DNA from 2 places in the Glutamicibacter sp. MCAF14 genome. Region 2 is predicted to be linked to the other one. Evidence: riboswitches for the same ligand, from Rfam matches in the RefSeq annotation. Region 2 holds a riboswitch; the other holds the start of a gene.
The links. A riboswitch is a leader RNA that binds a small molecule or an ion and turns the genes downstream of it on or off. The one in region 2 is predicted to bind S-adenosylmethionine.

Region 1 (7,713 bases), on a different contig from region 2:
CTGCATGGCGAAGACCTTGATGTCGTAGCGGCCACGGCCCGCGGCCTCAGCGGCGTCGCGGATCTTGGCAACCGCTTCCTTGAGCAGGTCGCGGGTAGGGCAATTCACGAAGATCGCCTCGGCGTTCGACGCGGCGAATTCGGTGCCGCGCTTGGAAGCGCCGGCCTGGTAGATCACCGGGGTGCGCTGGATGGAAGGCTCGGTGATGGCGATGCCCGGAACCTTGAAGTACTTGCCTTCGTGGTTGATCGGGTGCACCTTGCCCGGGTCGGTGTAGATCCCGGTTTCCTTGTCGTTCTGCACCGCGTCGTCTTCCCACGAGCCTTCGAGCAGCTTGTAGACCACTTCGAGGTACTCATCGGCGTGGTTGTAGCGCTCGTCGTGCTCCATCTGGTCTTCCTGGCCCATGTTGCGGGCGGCCGATGGCAGGTAGCCGGTAACCACGTTCCAGCCCACCCGTCCATTGGTCAGGTGGTCCAAGGTGGCCAGGCGGCGGGCGAAGGCGTAGGGGTGCTCGTAGGCGGTGCCGGCAGTGACGCCGAAGCCCAGATTCTCGGTCACGGCGGCCATGGCCGAGACCAGCATCATCGGGTCGTTGACCGGTGCCTGGGCGCCGGAGCTCAGCGGGGTCACATTGGTGCCCTTGTACACGTCGTAGGTACCCAGCACATCTGCCAGGAACAGCCCGTCGAACTTGCCCTTTTCCAGCACCTTGGCCAGGTGGGTCCAGTAGCCCAGGGTGTTGTAGGTCGAGGCCTTGTCATCCGGGTGGCGCCACAAGCCCGGTGACTGGTGGACCACGCAGTTCATATCGAATGCGTTGAATAGGATCTCGCGCTTGTTCTCGCTCATTGTTGTGCCCCCGTAAATCGGTTAAGTGAATTGTTGCTGGTCTGTGCCAGGCCCTAGGCCCGATGGGTCGCGTCTTCGCCGGTAACTGACAGGCGCTGCGGCTGGACCCCGTTGATCTCGTAGTCCCCGACGATGCGTGCCTTGTAGATCGCCGGGTTATGCGTGGCAATGGTCCGCGCGTTGCGCCAGTGCCGGTCCAGATTGCAGTCGCTTCTGGTCGAAGAAGCTCCAAGCCCGTCGAAAATCTTGCTGGTCACTCCGATAGCCAACGGCTGGACCACGGTTTGCGCGCGGTTGGCGGCAAGCTCGCAGACCGCATAGCGCTCTTCATCGTTCAACCCCGGATCGCCCAGAGCCGCTTCGACTTCAAGCACCGCTCCGATGACTACGGAGTCAGCAGCGAAGGATTCCGCTGATACTTCGCCCACCAGCTGCAGCACCTGGGGTTCCTGGTAAACAGGGACACCGGTACCGGTGGTGAAGATGCGGGTTCGCGACTGCACCGCACGGCGCAGGTCGTTCAGTGCCGCGCGGGCGATGCCCGCCTGCACCGCCATGAGCACCAGCTGGAAGATGGCAGCTTCGGAGTCATTGGCCTGCTGCGGCATGAAGCAATCCACCGGGACCTGGCGGAACTCGGTGGTCCCGGTTCCGGTCAGCCCCTGGCCGAAGCCATCCCAGTCATCAAGGATCTTCACGCCGCTTCGCTGGGTGGAGACTACCGCAATCTGGCGTCCGGCCAGTTCCGGGTGGGACACGGCAACGGTGGTCCAGTCGGCAAAGATGGTGCCCGTGCAGTAGTACTTCTCGCCGTCGACGACCCAGCGGCCATCCACGAGGCTGGCTGCGGTGTTCAAGGTGCCCAGGGCATTGCCCCCGCGTTCGGTATAGGCGTTGCCGATGATCTGGCCGGCGGCAATGCGCGCGATCCATTTCGTGCGCAGCGCCTCGTCATCCAGCGCCAACACGTTTTCCACGAAGGCGATGTGCGCACGCCACAGCTGCCCGACGTGGGAGTCCGCCTCGGACAGCTCGATGAGCAAACGGAATACATCTGACAGCCGCGCCCCGTAGCCTCCGTCTGCCACAGGAAGTCGCAGCGCGCCGAAGCGTTCGCGATTGAGCAATCCCACCTGTTCGAAGGGAAGCACCCGGTTCAGGTCGCGGTCTTTGGCGTTCGCAGCGATCTGGGAGAACACCGGACGGAAAATTCCAGCGAGCCGGTCGTACTGCTCATCCGCGCTAGGTCCCGGCGTAATTTTCAGCAATTGCCTTGTCGGAAGCTGTTCTTCGAAATTGTCCAGTTCCAGCGCGGTGGCCTGCGAAGGATCACTGAGCTGGTTGAAGTCCAGTCCGGCGGCATTGGGCGAATGGCCAATAGGCATCAAAATTCTCAATTCTTTCCATCGGTCCTGGCGGTAGCACCGTCCCGCGCTTGGGGTGGTTGCTGCGGCGTCTTCGAGCCAGATCTCTCAGCCGCTCTGGATGGGTCGTATTCATTTGTAGCCGTAACAATCGTGCGATTCCAAGCCCCGAAGTCACATTTCGTCTCGCGATGCGCACGGGGTTGGACGGCACTTGCGCGACCTATTGCCGGCGAGACCGAAGATGACTTGCACAGAATTGGCGAATGTCGCCCAAACACGCATCTAATGAAATAAATAACGAAATATCCTCCACATGTGACGTAGCTATCGAATATTTTTCATGTTACGCAAGATTTGCGTTCAATTCGTTCGAATGCCTGTAATGGATGAGTAACCATCCCGAGCGGCCGAGAGATCTGGCTCTACGACGCCGCAGCAACCACCTACGGACTACCCTCCGCAGGCCGGTGCTACCGCCAGGAACGATGGAGATGAATCATGGCTCTTACTTACGCAGCGCCCCCAACGGGGACAAGCGCCGCCTCTTCTGGTGCATTGGATGTCAGCTTCACCGACGTCTCACGCACCTTTACTACCAAGAAGGAAAGCCGCACCGTACTAGCGGATATCAACTTGCAGATAACCGCGGGCCAGGTCGTCGCGATCCTCGGTGCCAGCGGCTGCGGCAAGTCCACCCTGCTGCGTTCGGTATCCGGCCTGGACCACCCGTCGACCGGTTCCATCCGCACGGGCAACCACGATGTGAACGGCATCAACGATCTGTGCGCCGTCGCTTTCCAAGAACCGCGATTGCTGCCATGGCGATCGGTTCGCGAAAACATTGCCCTCGGGCTGGCACCAGGCACTGAAAAGTCCGCCGGCGAGACGCTCATCGATGAACTGATCGAGCTCACCGGATTGAGCCACGCAGCGCACCTGCGCCCACGGGAAATTTCCGGCGGCATGGCCCAGCGGGTATCGCTGGCCCGCGCATTGGCCCGCCGCCCAGGAGTGCTGCTCCTAGACGAACCCTTCGGCGCACTGGACGCACTGACCCGCTTGAAGATGCAAGACCTGCTGCTGTCCATCCACAAGTCGTTCCCCACCACCGTTTTGATGGTGACCCACGATGTGGATGAAGCCTTGACGCTCGCTGATCGGGTCATTGTCCTGGGCCGCGCCGGCACCACCGGCGCCGCAAGCGTCATCGAGGACCTGTCCTTGCACGCCGCTCAACCGCGTCGGCACACCGACAGCCAGTTTGCCGCACACCGCGCACATCTGTTGCGCCTGCTGGGCGTCGATCCCACCAATCACTAGCCCCATGCGCCTCACGGCGCCTTGGAGTTTTCATCCCAAGTGGCCAGTTTCCACCTCACTGGCACGCACATTATTAGGATTTTCTATGCTTTCGAACCGCTTCACCCGCCGTACCGCATTGTCCGCCGCCGCCCTGCTGCTTGGCACCTCGGCGCTTGCCGGTTGCGCCGGCGAAAACGCTACGGCCGCCAACGCGGACAAGACGCTGTCCATCGATTTCGCTACCTACAATCCACTGAGCCTGGTGCTCAAGGAGAAGGGCTGGCTGGACGAAGCTGCTAAGGAATCCGGCGTCAGCGTTGAATGGATCCAGTCCGCTGGTTCCAACAAGGCCAACGAAGCGCTGCGAGCTGACGCAATCGACGTGGGCTCCACCGCAGGTTCGGCCGCATTGCTGGCGCGCTCCAACGGTTCGCCGATCAAGACCATCGCGTTGTACTCGCAGCCTGAATGGGCCGCGCTGGTGATCGGCAAGGATTCGAAGATCAGCTCCGTGAAGGATCTGAAGGGCAAGACCGTCGCAGCCACCAAGGGCACCGACCCGTACTTCTTCCTGCTGCAGAGCTTGGAAGAAGCCGGGCTCAGCGAAGACGACATCAAGCTGCAGAACCTGCAGCATGCCGACGGGCGTACCGCATTGGCCAATGGTTCGGTTGATGCTTGGAGCGGCTTGGATCCGATCATGGCCGCCGCCGAAGAAGACGGCGCCTCGCTGGTATACCGCAACCTTGATTTCAACACCTACGGTGCGCTGAATGCCCGCGAAGACTTCATCGAAGAAAGCCCGGAACTGGCGCAGCTGGTGGTCGACTCCTACGAAAAGGCGCGTGCCTGGGCTACCGAGAACCCTGAAGAGACCGCCGAGATCCTCGCAGACGTGGCTGGCCTGGAGCCTGAGGTTGCCACCACGGTGATCGAAGAACGCTCCAACCTCGATGTTCCGGCAGCACCTAGCGAAAAGTACACCAGCGTGCTGCTCAACATCGGCCCGACCCTGGTAGCCAGCGGCGATGTCTCCAAGCAGGAATCGGTCGATGAAGCTCTGGCGACCCTGGTCGATGACCAGTTCGCCACCCAGGCCGATGCAACAAAGATTTCCGGAGAATAATCAGCGATGAGTACTCCAACCGTGCCTCAAACCCGCAAGGCCCAGCCCGCGGGCAGACAGAAATCAGAAATCGCGGCCACCATCTTGCGCGCACCGAAGTGGTTGCTCGCATTGGTTCTTCCGATTCTCACACTGGCCGTGTGGCAATACGTGACCGTCACCGAAATCGTTGCCCCGTGGACCCTGCCTACGCCCGGCTCTGTTGCGGCTGCAGCCGTTGAGCTTTTCCAAGATGGCGAGCTCGGCCCGCATATCGGCATCTCGACCCAGCGCGTCCTGCTCGGTTTCTTCTTCGGCTCGCTGCTGGGCCTGGCCTTCGGCGCCCTGGTCGGCTTGTCCAAGCTGGCCGACGCATTCTTGGGCCTGAGCATCAGTGCGCTGCGCGCGGTCCCTTCCCTAGCGTGGGTCCCGCTGCTGGTTTTGTGGATGAAATACGGAGAAGACTCGAAGGTCACTCTGGTGATCATCGGCGCGTTCTTCCCGGTCTTCACCACCGTCGCTTTGGCCTTGCGCCATGTCGATGCCCAGCTCGTTGAAGCCGCCCGCTCCTTCGGCCTCAAGGGCCTGAAGCTGCTGCGCACCGTGCAGCTTCCAGCAGTGGTTCCGGCCATATTCTCCGGACTGCGCCTGGCATTGGCCCAAGCGTGGCTCTTCCTCGTGGCCGCCGAACTTCTCGGCGCCTCCATGGGCCTGGGCTTCTTGCTCACCGATTCGCAGAACAATGGCCGCTTGGATCGCCTGATCATGACCATCGTCCTGCTGGCTATCTTCGGCAAGATCACCGATGCCCTGCTCTCCGTGGCTGAACGCTGGGCCATCAAGCGCTGGACCTAAAAGCCACCAGCAGCATCGGCCGAAATCCCACAACCTTCCGCACCCAACCCAAGGAAACTTTGCAATGACCACCGAATTGGCACCCACCTCAGCAGCCACATCCGAGGCAGCCCGCCAGGAATTCTGGGACGAAGCGGCAAACCTCCTTGACTGGGATACCCCCTGGCACACCACCAGCCAGATCCTCCCGGCAGATCCAGCAGCCCAACGCGGTCCGCAAATCTCCTGGTACCTGGGCGGAAAGCTGAACGCCGCGGTGAACTGCGCGGACCGCCACGTGGCCGCCGGCCGCGGCGACAAGGTAGCCCTGTACTTCGAAGGCGAGCCCGGCGACCGCGTAGCTGTGACCTACAAGAACCTGCAAGAACGCATCTCGCAGGCCGCCAACGCCTTGGAATCCCTGGGCGTGGTCAAGGGCGACCGAGTAGTGATCTACCTGCCGGTGCTCATCGAAACCATTGTCATCACCCTGGCCTGCGCCCGCATCGGCGCCATCCACTCGCTGGTCTTCGGCGGGTTCTCGGCCGAGGCGCTGAAGTTCCGTGTGGAAGACACCAAGGCCAAGGTACTGGTCACCACCGATGGCCAGTTCCGCCGCGGAACCTCCGTCCCGGTCAAGGACAATGCCGACGCCGCGGTTGCCGGTGAGAATGAAATCGAAAAGGTGCTGGTCATCCGCCGCACCGGCGATGAAATTCCGTGGACCGAAGGCCGCGATGTGTGGTGGCACGATGTCGTGGACACCCAATCCACGCAGCATCAGGCGCAGGCTTTTGATTCGGAAACCCCGTTGTTCATCATGTACACCTCGGGTACTACGGGCCAACCAAAGGGCCTGGTGCACACCACCGGTGGTTACCTGACCCAGGCGGCCGCCAGCTACAACCTGCTGTTCGCCAACCCGGATGAATCCCAGCGGGCCGATGACGTGCACTGGTGCACCGCGGACCTGGCCTGGGTCACTGCGCACACCTACGAGATCTACGGGCCGCTGGCCAACGGCGTCACCCAGGTGATCTACGAGGGCGTGCCCAACGCACCGCATCCGGGCCGGCACTTCGAAGTCATCGAACGCTACAAGGTCACCAGCTACTACACCGCACCAACCCTGGTCCGTTCGCTGATGGGCTGGTTCCCCGAGGGCCTGCCGGCCAAGTACGACCTGTCTTCGGTCAAGATCGGCGGCACCGTGGGCGAAGCGGTGAATCCGGAAGCCTGGAAGTGGTTCCGCGAGCAGATCGGCCGGGACAGCGCCGCGGGCCTGCCGATGGTCGATACCTGGTGGCAATCCGAGTCCGGTGCAACCATCCTCTCCCCGCTGCCCACCGATGACCACTTCAAGCCAGGATGCGCCGCACGGGCGCTGCCCGGAGTTTCAGTGGACATTGTCGATGCCGAGGGCCGCAGCGTGGCACCGAACCAGCAGGGAAATATCGTCATCACCCAGACCGGACCGTCGATGGCGCGTACCGTCTGGGGCAATCCGCAGCGCTACTACACCAGCTACTGGGAACAGTACGTGCAGCAGGGCTGGTTCCTGGCTGGTGACGGGGCCCGCTTCGATGAAGACGGGGACATCTACATCCTGGGCCGCACCGATGACGTGATCAACATTTCCGGCCACCGCCTGTCCACCATTGAAATCGAGTCGGCACTGGTCACCCATCCCGGCGTGATCGAGGCCGGCGTCTGCCCGACCGCCGATGCCAAGACCGGCCACGCGGCCACCGCTTTCGTGGTGCCGCTGGATGCCAGCTTGATCTGCGAGCACCCAGATGAGCAGCTCGGGGCACGCCAGGCCGAATTCATTGCGCAGTTGCGCTCCACCGTGGCAACGCAGATCGGACCGATCGCCAAGCCGCGCGAGGTCGTGCTGGTCCCGGACGTGCCCAAGACCCGCTCGGGCAAGATCATGCGCCGCCTGCTCACCCAGCTGTTCGAAGGCTCTAAGCTCGGGGACACCACGAGCTTGCAGAATGAGCCGTGCATCCCGCAGATCAACGAGATCTGCCGAGCACGCGACTAGCCTTTACACGGGTTAACGCAATGAGGGACTCTGCCTTTCAGGCAGAGTCCCTCATTGCGTTAACGGCTAGGAGTTCTTGGGCTCGGTTGCCTTGCTGTCGCCATCAGCTGCGTCCGGCTTGCTGCCGGAGGCCGGATCGACGGTGGCTTCGGTGGCGAAGATCTTTGCTTCGCCCGACTTCTCATCGGCGACGACCATCGGGATTT
Region 2 (7,713 bases):
GTTCCTTGATGGACAAACTGATCGGGTTCCGAATACCAGCTATGTCGAGCCAATTTTCGTCGACAAGGAAAACGTGAATCAGGTGCGCAATGACAACGGGATCTAATGAACTGCTGAGCATGGCCGGCATACGTAAATCTTTTGGCGCCGTCACTGTGCTCGACAATGTCCAACTTCGACTGCGGGCTGGCGAAGTACTCGGGTTGGTGGGCGAGAATGGCGCAGGAAAATCCACTCTGATAAAAATCCTCACAGGGCTGTACACCCTAGACTCTGGGCAGATTGACCTTGCTGGGCAGGCTGTCCAAATTCGCCGACCGGCCGACGCCGAAGCATTGGGCATTGAAGTCATCCATCAGGACCGTCACCTGGCCGGTCGCTTGACCGTCGCCGAACAACTGTATCTGGGAACTACCAAGAGCCGTGGACTCTGGCGCCGTGAGCGTAGCGTGCAAGAAGCAGCTCGGGCCGACATCTTGCGAACCACCGGTCAGGAGCTGGATACGGCGGCTTTCGTTGATGAGCTGAGTGTTGCTCAGCAACAACTGATCCAAATAGCCCGTGCAGTGTTGGCCGAACCCAAAGTGCTGATCCTGGACGAGCCGACCGCGCCGTTGGCCAATGACGAAGTCGCACAGCTTTTCGGCACCATCCGCCACCTGCGCGATCGTGGTGTAGGAATTATTTTCATCTCGCACTACCTGCAAGAACTGCAGCAGATTACCGATCGGATCACGGTGTTGCGCAACGGCAAGAATGCCGGCGATGCCAGCTTCGCGGACGGGGACAGCATTGAAGATGTCATCGGCTTGATGCTAGGTAATCAGGTCAATGAATTCTCACATCAGAAGCACGAGGTACGTCCTGTTCAGGGCGAGCCTGCCCTCGAACTGGTGGACCTGTCGGTCGCTGGCAAGTTGGGCAACATCAATCTCGCGGTAGCCCCCGGAGAAATCGTCGCCGTCACGGGATTGGTGGGATCAGGTATTGAGGTGCTCGCCGATGCGATCACCGGCCTCCATTCACACACGGGCTCTGCCGTGTTGCACGGTCGACCGGTGACTTCTGCAGCTGACTTTGTCGCTCGTGCCGGCGCCTACGTCCCATCGAATCGACACCAAGATGGAATCTTCTTGCGCAACACCGTGCGTGAGAATATTGCCGCTGCAAGCCTGCGAAAGCTCGGACGGCGCCTGGGCTTGCTGGATGCTCGCAGGGAGCGGGATGCCGCCAGCGAACTGGTGCAACGCTTGGATATCCGTCCAGCCGATCCAGAAGCGGTAGCTTCCGGCCTCTCTGGTGGTAACCAGCAGAAGACCGTTCTGGCCCGCTGGCTGGCCAAGGGATCAGACGTTCTCGTCTTGGACCAGCCTACGTCTGGTGTTGATGTGGGAAGCCGTGCGCACATATACACGCAGATTTCAGAGTTGGTTCGAGGGGGAGCGGCAGCGCTATTGGTGAGTGTGGATCTTGAAGAGGTAGTGGGCCTTGCCGACCGGGTCTTGGTGCTGTATCGCGGTCGAATCATCGCTGAACTGCCATCTAACCAGATGAGCACCGAAAGTATCTTGCATTTGGCTTCCAGCGGTCAAGCAACCGGAACACAACGCGAAGAGGTGAACGCATGAGCGCCACGCTCGCTCCTATCAACGATGCACCTGCGCTTGGTACACGGCGTAAAAAGCCGAACCTGGCCGCTTGGACCGGCTACGCCGGCATTGCCGCGGTACTGCTGATGTTTGCTTTTGGCTCACCATTTTTCCTGACAGCGTCGAATATCGCCACCATCCTGACACAGGCTTCGGTCTTCGGAATTGCCGGAGTGGGACTCGCGATGGTGATCATCGCTGGAGGCGACGATGTACTCAACGGAGGAATCGACCTTTCCACCGGTGCGGTGGCAGGACTATCTGGAACGGTGACCGCTCTGGCCGCATCAGCCGGAACCCCGGGCTTGCTGGCGGTGCTCTATGGAGTGCTGGTTGCCACCGTGATCGGCGTGATCAACGGCCTCTCGGTCACTCTGGGCCTGCGCCCGCTGCTGGCGACCTTGGCGACTATGGGTGTAGCCGCGTCACTCGAACTAGTCTTCAACCAGAATCTGAAGATCGCGGTGACCAGTGGCTTCTTTGAGACTGCACGGGGCACTGTGTTCCTGGGGATCCCGTTGGCTGCCTGGATCATGCTGCTCATCGGGGCACTGGGCTGGTGGGTATATGGCAAAACCAGCTGGGGAGTGAACTCCTACGCCGTGGGTCAGAACCCTACCGCAGCCCAAGTGGCGGGACTTGACCCGCGGAAATACCGGCTAGCCAGCTATGTACTCGGCTCGGCACTGGCTGGCCTGGCCGGAACGCTAATGGTGGCGAGGCTTTCGGCCGCAGTCCCGGGCATTGGTACGCAAATTCTGCTGGACATCATTCTGGTGGCCTACATGTCCATCATTTTCTCTCGTCGAAGACTGGTCAGCGTAGTTGGCACCGTATTGGCCGCGGTGCTCATCGCCGCCCTGGATAACGGACTGACCTCGCTCGGCGTCGCTAGCCAGTGGGTTGGTGCGGCCAAGGGCATGTTGATCCTGCTGGTACTGGCTAGCGTGACCCTGCGCGGAAGGAAGAACCGATGACCGCCACAGAAATTCTTGCCGCGCCCTCAGCTCCGGCCCCTCGCCCGTCTGAGCCAGAAAGCAGGAAGAACCGTCATGCGATCAAGGTGTCACGGCTCGTGGCTCCGGCCACATTGGCCCTGATCCTGATCGTTTTCTCGTTGCTCAGCCCGGTGTTTTTCACCGTTGGAAACCTCGTTGGGATCCTTGGACAGGTGGCCTTGCTTGCTTTGGTCGCTATCGGGTTGACTCTGGTGGTGCGGGCTGGCGGCATTGACCTGTCCATTGGCGTGGCCCTCGACCTGGGTGCTTTGGCCAGCGCTTGGCTAATCCATGACGGCTATCGTGCTTGGGTGGCAGTGGTTGGCGGTCTGTTGTTCGCTCTGGCCGTGGGACTGGTGAACGCACTACTGATCGTGATCTTGCGGATCCCGGCTTTCCTGGCCACGCTGAGCGTGTGGTTTGTCGGGACCAGCGTGCAACAGTTGCTCACCAGCGGCGGTGCACCGATTTACTTGTCGGCGCCGCTGGTACCGGACGGCTTTGCGGTGATCGGGAGGGGATACTTCCTGAACGTTGATGCCGCAATCATCAACACCGTGTCCATTGCAGGCGTGGTGGCCTTGTTGCTTGGGATCACCCGATACGGGCGCAAGCTGACCATGGCTGGCGAGCAGCCGAGCGCCGCGAAAATCTCCGGTTTGCGGATTAATGCATTGATTTCCAGTGCATACCTCTTGTGCGCGATGATTGCCGGATTCGCAGGAGTGGTGCTGGCTGCTCGTTCCAATGGGTATGTTCCGGGCAGCGGCCAGGCCTACTTAATGGACGCTATCGGTGCGGTATTTATCGGGGCAACTATTAGCCGTTACGGGCGTGTATCCGTGGGGGGAACGCTAATCGGTGTGGTGATCTTCGGCCTACTGGATAACGGGCTGAACCTGATCGGTCTGTCGTTCTTCTGGCAGGACCTGGCCCGCGGGTTGGTTCTGCTGGCGATATTGCTCGCAGCCGTGGTGCTTGGACGTAATAAGGGGCCAAAGGCTACCGGTGTCTTCGCGTTACTACGCGGGGTCAAACAACAGCCGCGAACCATCTCCGTGAAAGGAAGTAGTGAATAATGGGCAAGCGCATCCACCTGAATGCTTTTGACATGACCTGCGTTAGCCACCAAAGTCCGGGACTTTGGCGTCATCCGCAGAATCGCGCCGATGAGTACAACACCCTCGAATACTGGGTGGAACTGGCCACGACACTGGAGCGCGGCGGCTTTGATGCCCTATTCCTCGCCGATGTGCTGGGCATCTATGACGTGTACCAGAATTCCAGCGGTCCAGCCCTGCTCGATGCCGACCAGGTGCCGTTGAATGATCCATTCATGCAGGTTTCAGCCATGGCCGCGGCCACCAAGAATCTCGGCTTTGCCGTGACCTCCGCGCTGACCTATGAACAGCCCTACGCGCTGGCCCGGAAGTTCTCTTCTTTGGACCACCTCACCCGTGGACGAATCGGTTGGAATGTAGTGACTAGCTACCTGGAGTCAGCGGCCCGCAATCTGGGGTTGGCCCGTCAGCTGGATCACGATGCCCGTTACGATGTGGCCGATGAGTTCATGGACGTGGTCTATAAGCTCTGGGAGGGGTCCTGGGAAGAAGACGCAGTCATCAAGGATCGCGTACGTGGTGTTTACACCAATCCCTCGAAGGTGCACCCGATCAACCACCACGGTGAGTACTTTAATGTGCCGGGCATTCATCTGTCCGAACCTTCCATCCAGCGCACTCCAGCGATCTTCCAAGCTGGCGCTTCTTCCCGTGGGCGACGTTTTGGGGCGCAGCATGCCGAGGGCATCTTCCTGAATTCGATCAATACTGCGGTCACCCGCCGTCAGACCGATGCCATCCGTGACGAGTTCGAGCTGGTGGGCAGGCCCCGGGACGCAGCCAAGTTCTACGCGCTGATGACCACCGTGGTGGCCGACTCGGATGCCCAAGCAGAGAAGCTCTACCGCGAATACCAGTCCTATGCCTCGCGCGAGGGCGCCATGACGTTCTACGGAGGCTGGTCCGGTCTTGATTTAAGCCGGTATGCACCCGATGCGGAGCTACAGTATTTGGAAACCAATGCCGCCCGTTCGGCTGTCTCGATTTTCACCACTGCGAATCCACAGCAGAAATGGACCCCAAACACCATTGCCGACTATCTTGGCGTGGGTGGGATCGGGCCGGTGCTCGTGGGCTCTGCAGAAACGGTCGCAGATGAAATCGAGCGTTGGATGGACGAGTCCGGGCTAGACGGGATCAATTTGGCCTACGCGATCACCCCAGGTTCTTTTGAGCAATTCACCGATCTTGTGGTTCCCGAACTGCAAAAGCGCGGACGGGCATGGGCTGGTTACGAGGGCAACACCCTACGCGAATATTTGGCAGGTACCGGCAAGACGCGGGTAGCTGACCATCACCCGGCCGCTGCCTACCGCGGTGCCTATGCAGGAAAGGCCTCGGCAGCAGAGTCAAAGGCGAGCCAAACACCTGAAGCAGTACTCGGCTCCCGGTGACATATGAGGAAATATGACGGTGCTTTCACCGATTCGCAGGGCGCTGAAGATGTCGAACAATGACGATATTCCGCCAGATGACGGCATTCCTTCCGTGATGTTCCCTGCGGTGTTTCACTGATACTGCTACCCATCCAGAGCGGCTGAGAGACCTGGCTCCGCGACGCCGCAGCAAGTCTGCTTCCCGCAGATAGTGCTAACGCCAGGTTCGATGGATCTGCAGAATTTTCTGCATCCTTCGGAATCCATAGCTCAAGAGGAGAACGAAGATGACTGTCCTGAGTACACAATTACCCCGCGTTCCATACACCGGCACTGCCGATGAAGCAGAACTCGCTCATTGGCGTGACGTCGCCCAGCAAGTGGCTGAGCATCTGGCGACTGACGCGTTAGAGCGCGATCGCGAGAACGCCCAGCCCTTCGCCGAAGTGCAGGCGTTGCGCGAAGCAGGATTGCTGAACCTTCTGGTGCCTGCAGAATGCGGCGGAGCAGGGGCTCACTGGGAAACTGCTTTTGAGGTAGTCCGCATTTTGGCCGCCGCGGATGGCTCCATTTCGCAGCTATTGGCCTACCACTACGTGAACCAGTCGGGGATAGCTTTCTACTCGGTCCCGGAATGCCAGGCTCTGTGGTGGCAACGTACCGTCGAAGGCGGATGGCTTTGGGGCGACTCGGTCAACCCGGTCGATCCAACGCTGACCCTCGTTCCGGAGGGCGATGGTTTCCGCCTGAATGGCTCCAAGCGCTTCTCGACCGGCTCCGGCGTGGGTGAAGTCATTGTGGTAAATGCTGAAGTCACCGAAGGAGAGCGTCAAGGGCAGATACTGGCTTTCGTCATTCCGCGCGACCGCGAAGGCTTGGAACTGGTTGATGATTGGGATTATCTGGGACAGAGACTCAGTGCATCCAACTCGCTGAAGTACCACAACGTGCGTATCGAAGCGCAGGATCTGCTGGGCGAGGTCACCGACGAACCGGTGTCCACTTTGCTGACCCCGGGCATCCAGCTGGCATTCGCCAACTTCTACCTGGGCATCGCCGAAGGAGCGCTGGAGCGCGGCAAGCAGATCCTGCTGGGCCGCAAGAACGCCTGGCTGTTCTCGCAGGCAGATACCTACTCGCAGGACCCGATTTTCCAGCGCACCGTCGGGGAGCTCAAGGCCCGCACCGCCGCAGTGGCGGCGCTGGTCGAGAAGCTCGGCCGGAAATTCGATGCACTGCTGTCCAAGGCCGGAGACGTCACCCAGCCCGAGCGGGCGGCGCTGGCGGTGGAAATCGCCGAAGCCAAGGTGGTCTCCACCGAGGTGGGCGTCGAGGTGGCGAACCGGGTCTTCGAGGTGACCGGATCATCCTCGACCGCGAGCTCGGTGGGCCTGGATTTGTATTGGCGCAATGTGCGCACCCACTCGCTGCATGACCCGGTGGACTACAAGAAGATCGAGGTCGGCGCGTACTTCCTGCGCGGAGAATCCCAGCCGCTCTCGCTCTACACCTAGAAATTCCCACGGATTGGATTCAACGATGACTGTACATGCAACTGGCACTCGGCTCGCAGGGCTCAAGGCCCGTTTTGACCCGCTCTTCGCGGACATCGCGCAGGGCGCTGCCGAACGCGACCGTACCGGAGAATTGCCCTACCAGGCGGTGGCCGACCTGGCTGCCGCCGGCTTCGGCGCAGTCCGGGTCCCTGAATCGCACGGCGGGGCCGGGGCGAGCCTGCCCGAACTCTTCGAGTTGTTCGTGGAGCTCGCGGCCGCTGATTCAAATATCGCCCAGGCGCTGCGCGCGCACTTCGCGTTTGTCGAGGATCGGCTGGTGGCAGAGCCGGGTCCGGGTCGTGACAAGTGGCTGGCCCGCTTCGCCGCCGGTGAACTGGTGGGCAACTCGTGGACCGAGGTTGGAACGGTGAAGGTCGGGGACGTGATCACCAAGGTCACCCCGGACGGCAAGGGCGGATTCAAGATCAACGGCACCAAGTACTATTCCACCGGCTCGATTTTCGCTGACTGGCTGGACACCTATGCCGAGCGCACCGACACCGGAAAACGCGTGATCGCCGCGGTCAACCGCCACCAGCCCGGTGTCGAGCTGGCAGATGACTGGGATGGCTTCGGCCAGCGCACCACGGGTACCGGAACCTCCACCTTCACCGATGCGATTGTGGCCGAGGAAGACCTGATCGACTTCGACACCCGCTTCAAGTACCAGACCGCCTTCTACCAGCAGGTGCTGCTGGCGGTCCTGGCCGGCTCCGCCAAGGCGGCAGAGCGGGACTTCGCCGCCGAGCTGAAAGCGCGCAAGCGGACCTTCAGCCATGCAGCGGCCAATGTGGCGGCCGAAGATCCGCAGCTGCTGCAGGTGATCGGCGAGGTCTCCGCTGCATCCTTCGCCGCCGCGGCGACGGTTCAACGCGTTTCGGCAGCATTGCAGGAAGCCTATGAAACTGCGCTGGCACTGCACACCGGAGAGGCGAGCGCGGAAGCAGACGAAGCGGCCAATGACGCCGCCGAACTCGCCAGCGCCCAGGCGCAGGTGGTGCTGACCCCGCTGG

Region 1: it holds a riboswitch for S-adenosylmethionine, as region 2 does, so the genes downstream of both, AB4Y71_RS13065 (acyl-CoA dehydrogenase family protein) here and AB4Y71_RS01315 (acyl-CoA dehydrogenase family protein) in region 2, are expected to answer to the same signal.

Annotation. Positions count from the first base shown of each region.
Region 1 covers NZ_JBFREO010000005.1:220,735-228,447, forward strand. The annotation lists gene AB4Y71_RS13060 (LLM class flavin-dependent oxidoreductase) at 1-852, opposite strand, end outside; gene AB4Y71_RS13065 (acyl-CoA dehydrogenase family protein) at 906-2,237, opposite strand; SAM riboswitch class I at 2,253-2,344, opposite strand; SAM riboswitch class I at 2,611-2,711, shown strand; gene AB4Y71_RS13070 (ABC transporter ATP-binding protein) at 2,718-3,539, shown strand; gene AB4Y71_RS13075 (aliphatic sulfonate ABC transporter substrate-binding protein) at 3,625-4,647, shown strand; gene AB4Y71_RS13080 (ABC transporter permease) at 4,654-5,481, shown strand; gene acs (acetate--CoA ligase) at 5,432-7,507, shown strand; gene AB4Y71_RS13090 (BCCT family transporter) at 7,574-7,713, opposite strand, start outside.
Region 2 covers NZ_JBFREO010000001.1:278,366-286,078, forward strand. The annotation lists gene AB4Y71_RS01290 (substrate-binding domain-containing protein) at 1-106, shown strand, start outside; gene AB4Y71_RS01295 (sugar ABC transporter ATP-binding protein) at 90-1,628, shown strand; gene AB4Y71_RS01300 (ABC transporter permease) at 1,625-2,626, shown strand; gene AB4Y71_RS01305 (ABC transporter permease) at 2,623-3,726, shown strand; gene AB4Y71_RS01310 (LLM class flavin-dependent oxidoreductase) at 3,726-5,162, shown strand; SAM riboswitch class I at 5,290-5,380, shown strand; gene AB4Y71_RS01315 (acyl-CoA dehydrogenase family protein) at 5,432-6,658, shown strand; gene AB4Y71_RS01320 (acyl-CoA dehydrogenase family protein) at 6,684-7,713, shown strand, end outside.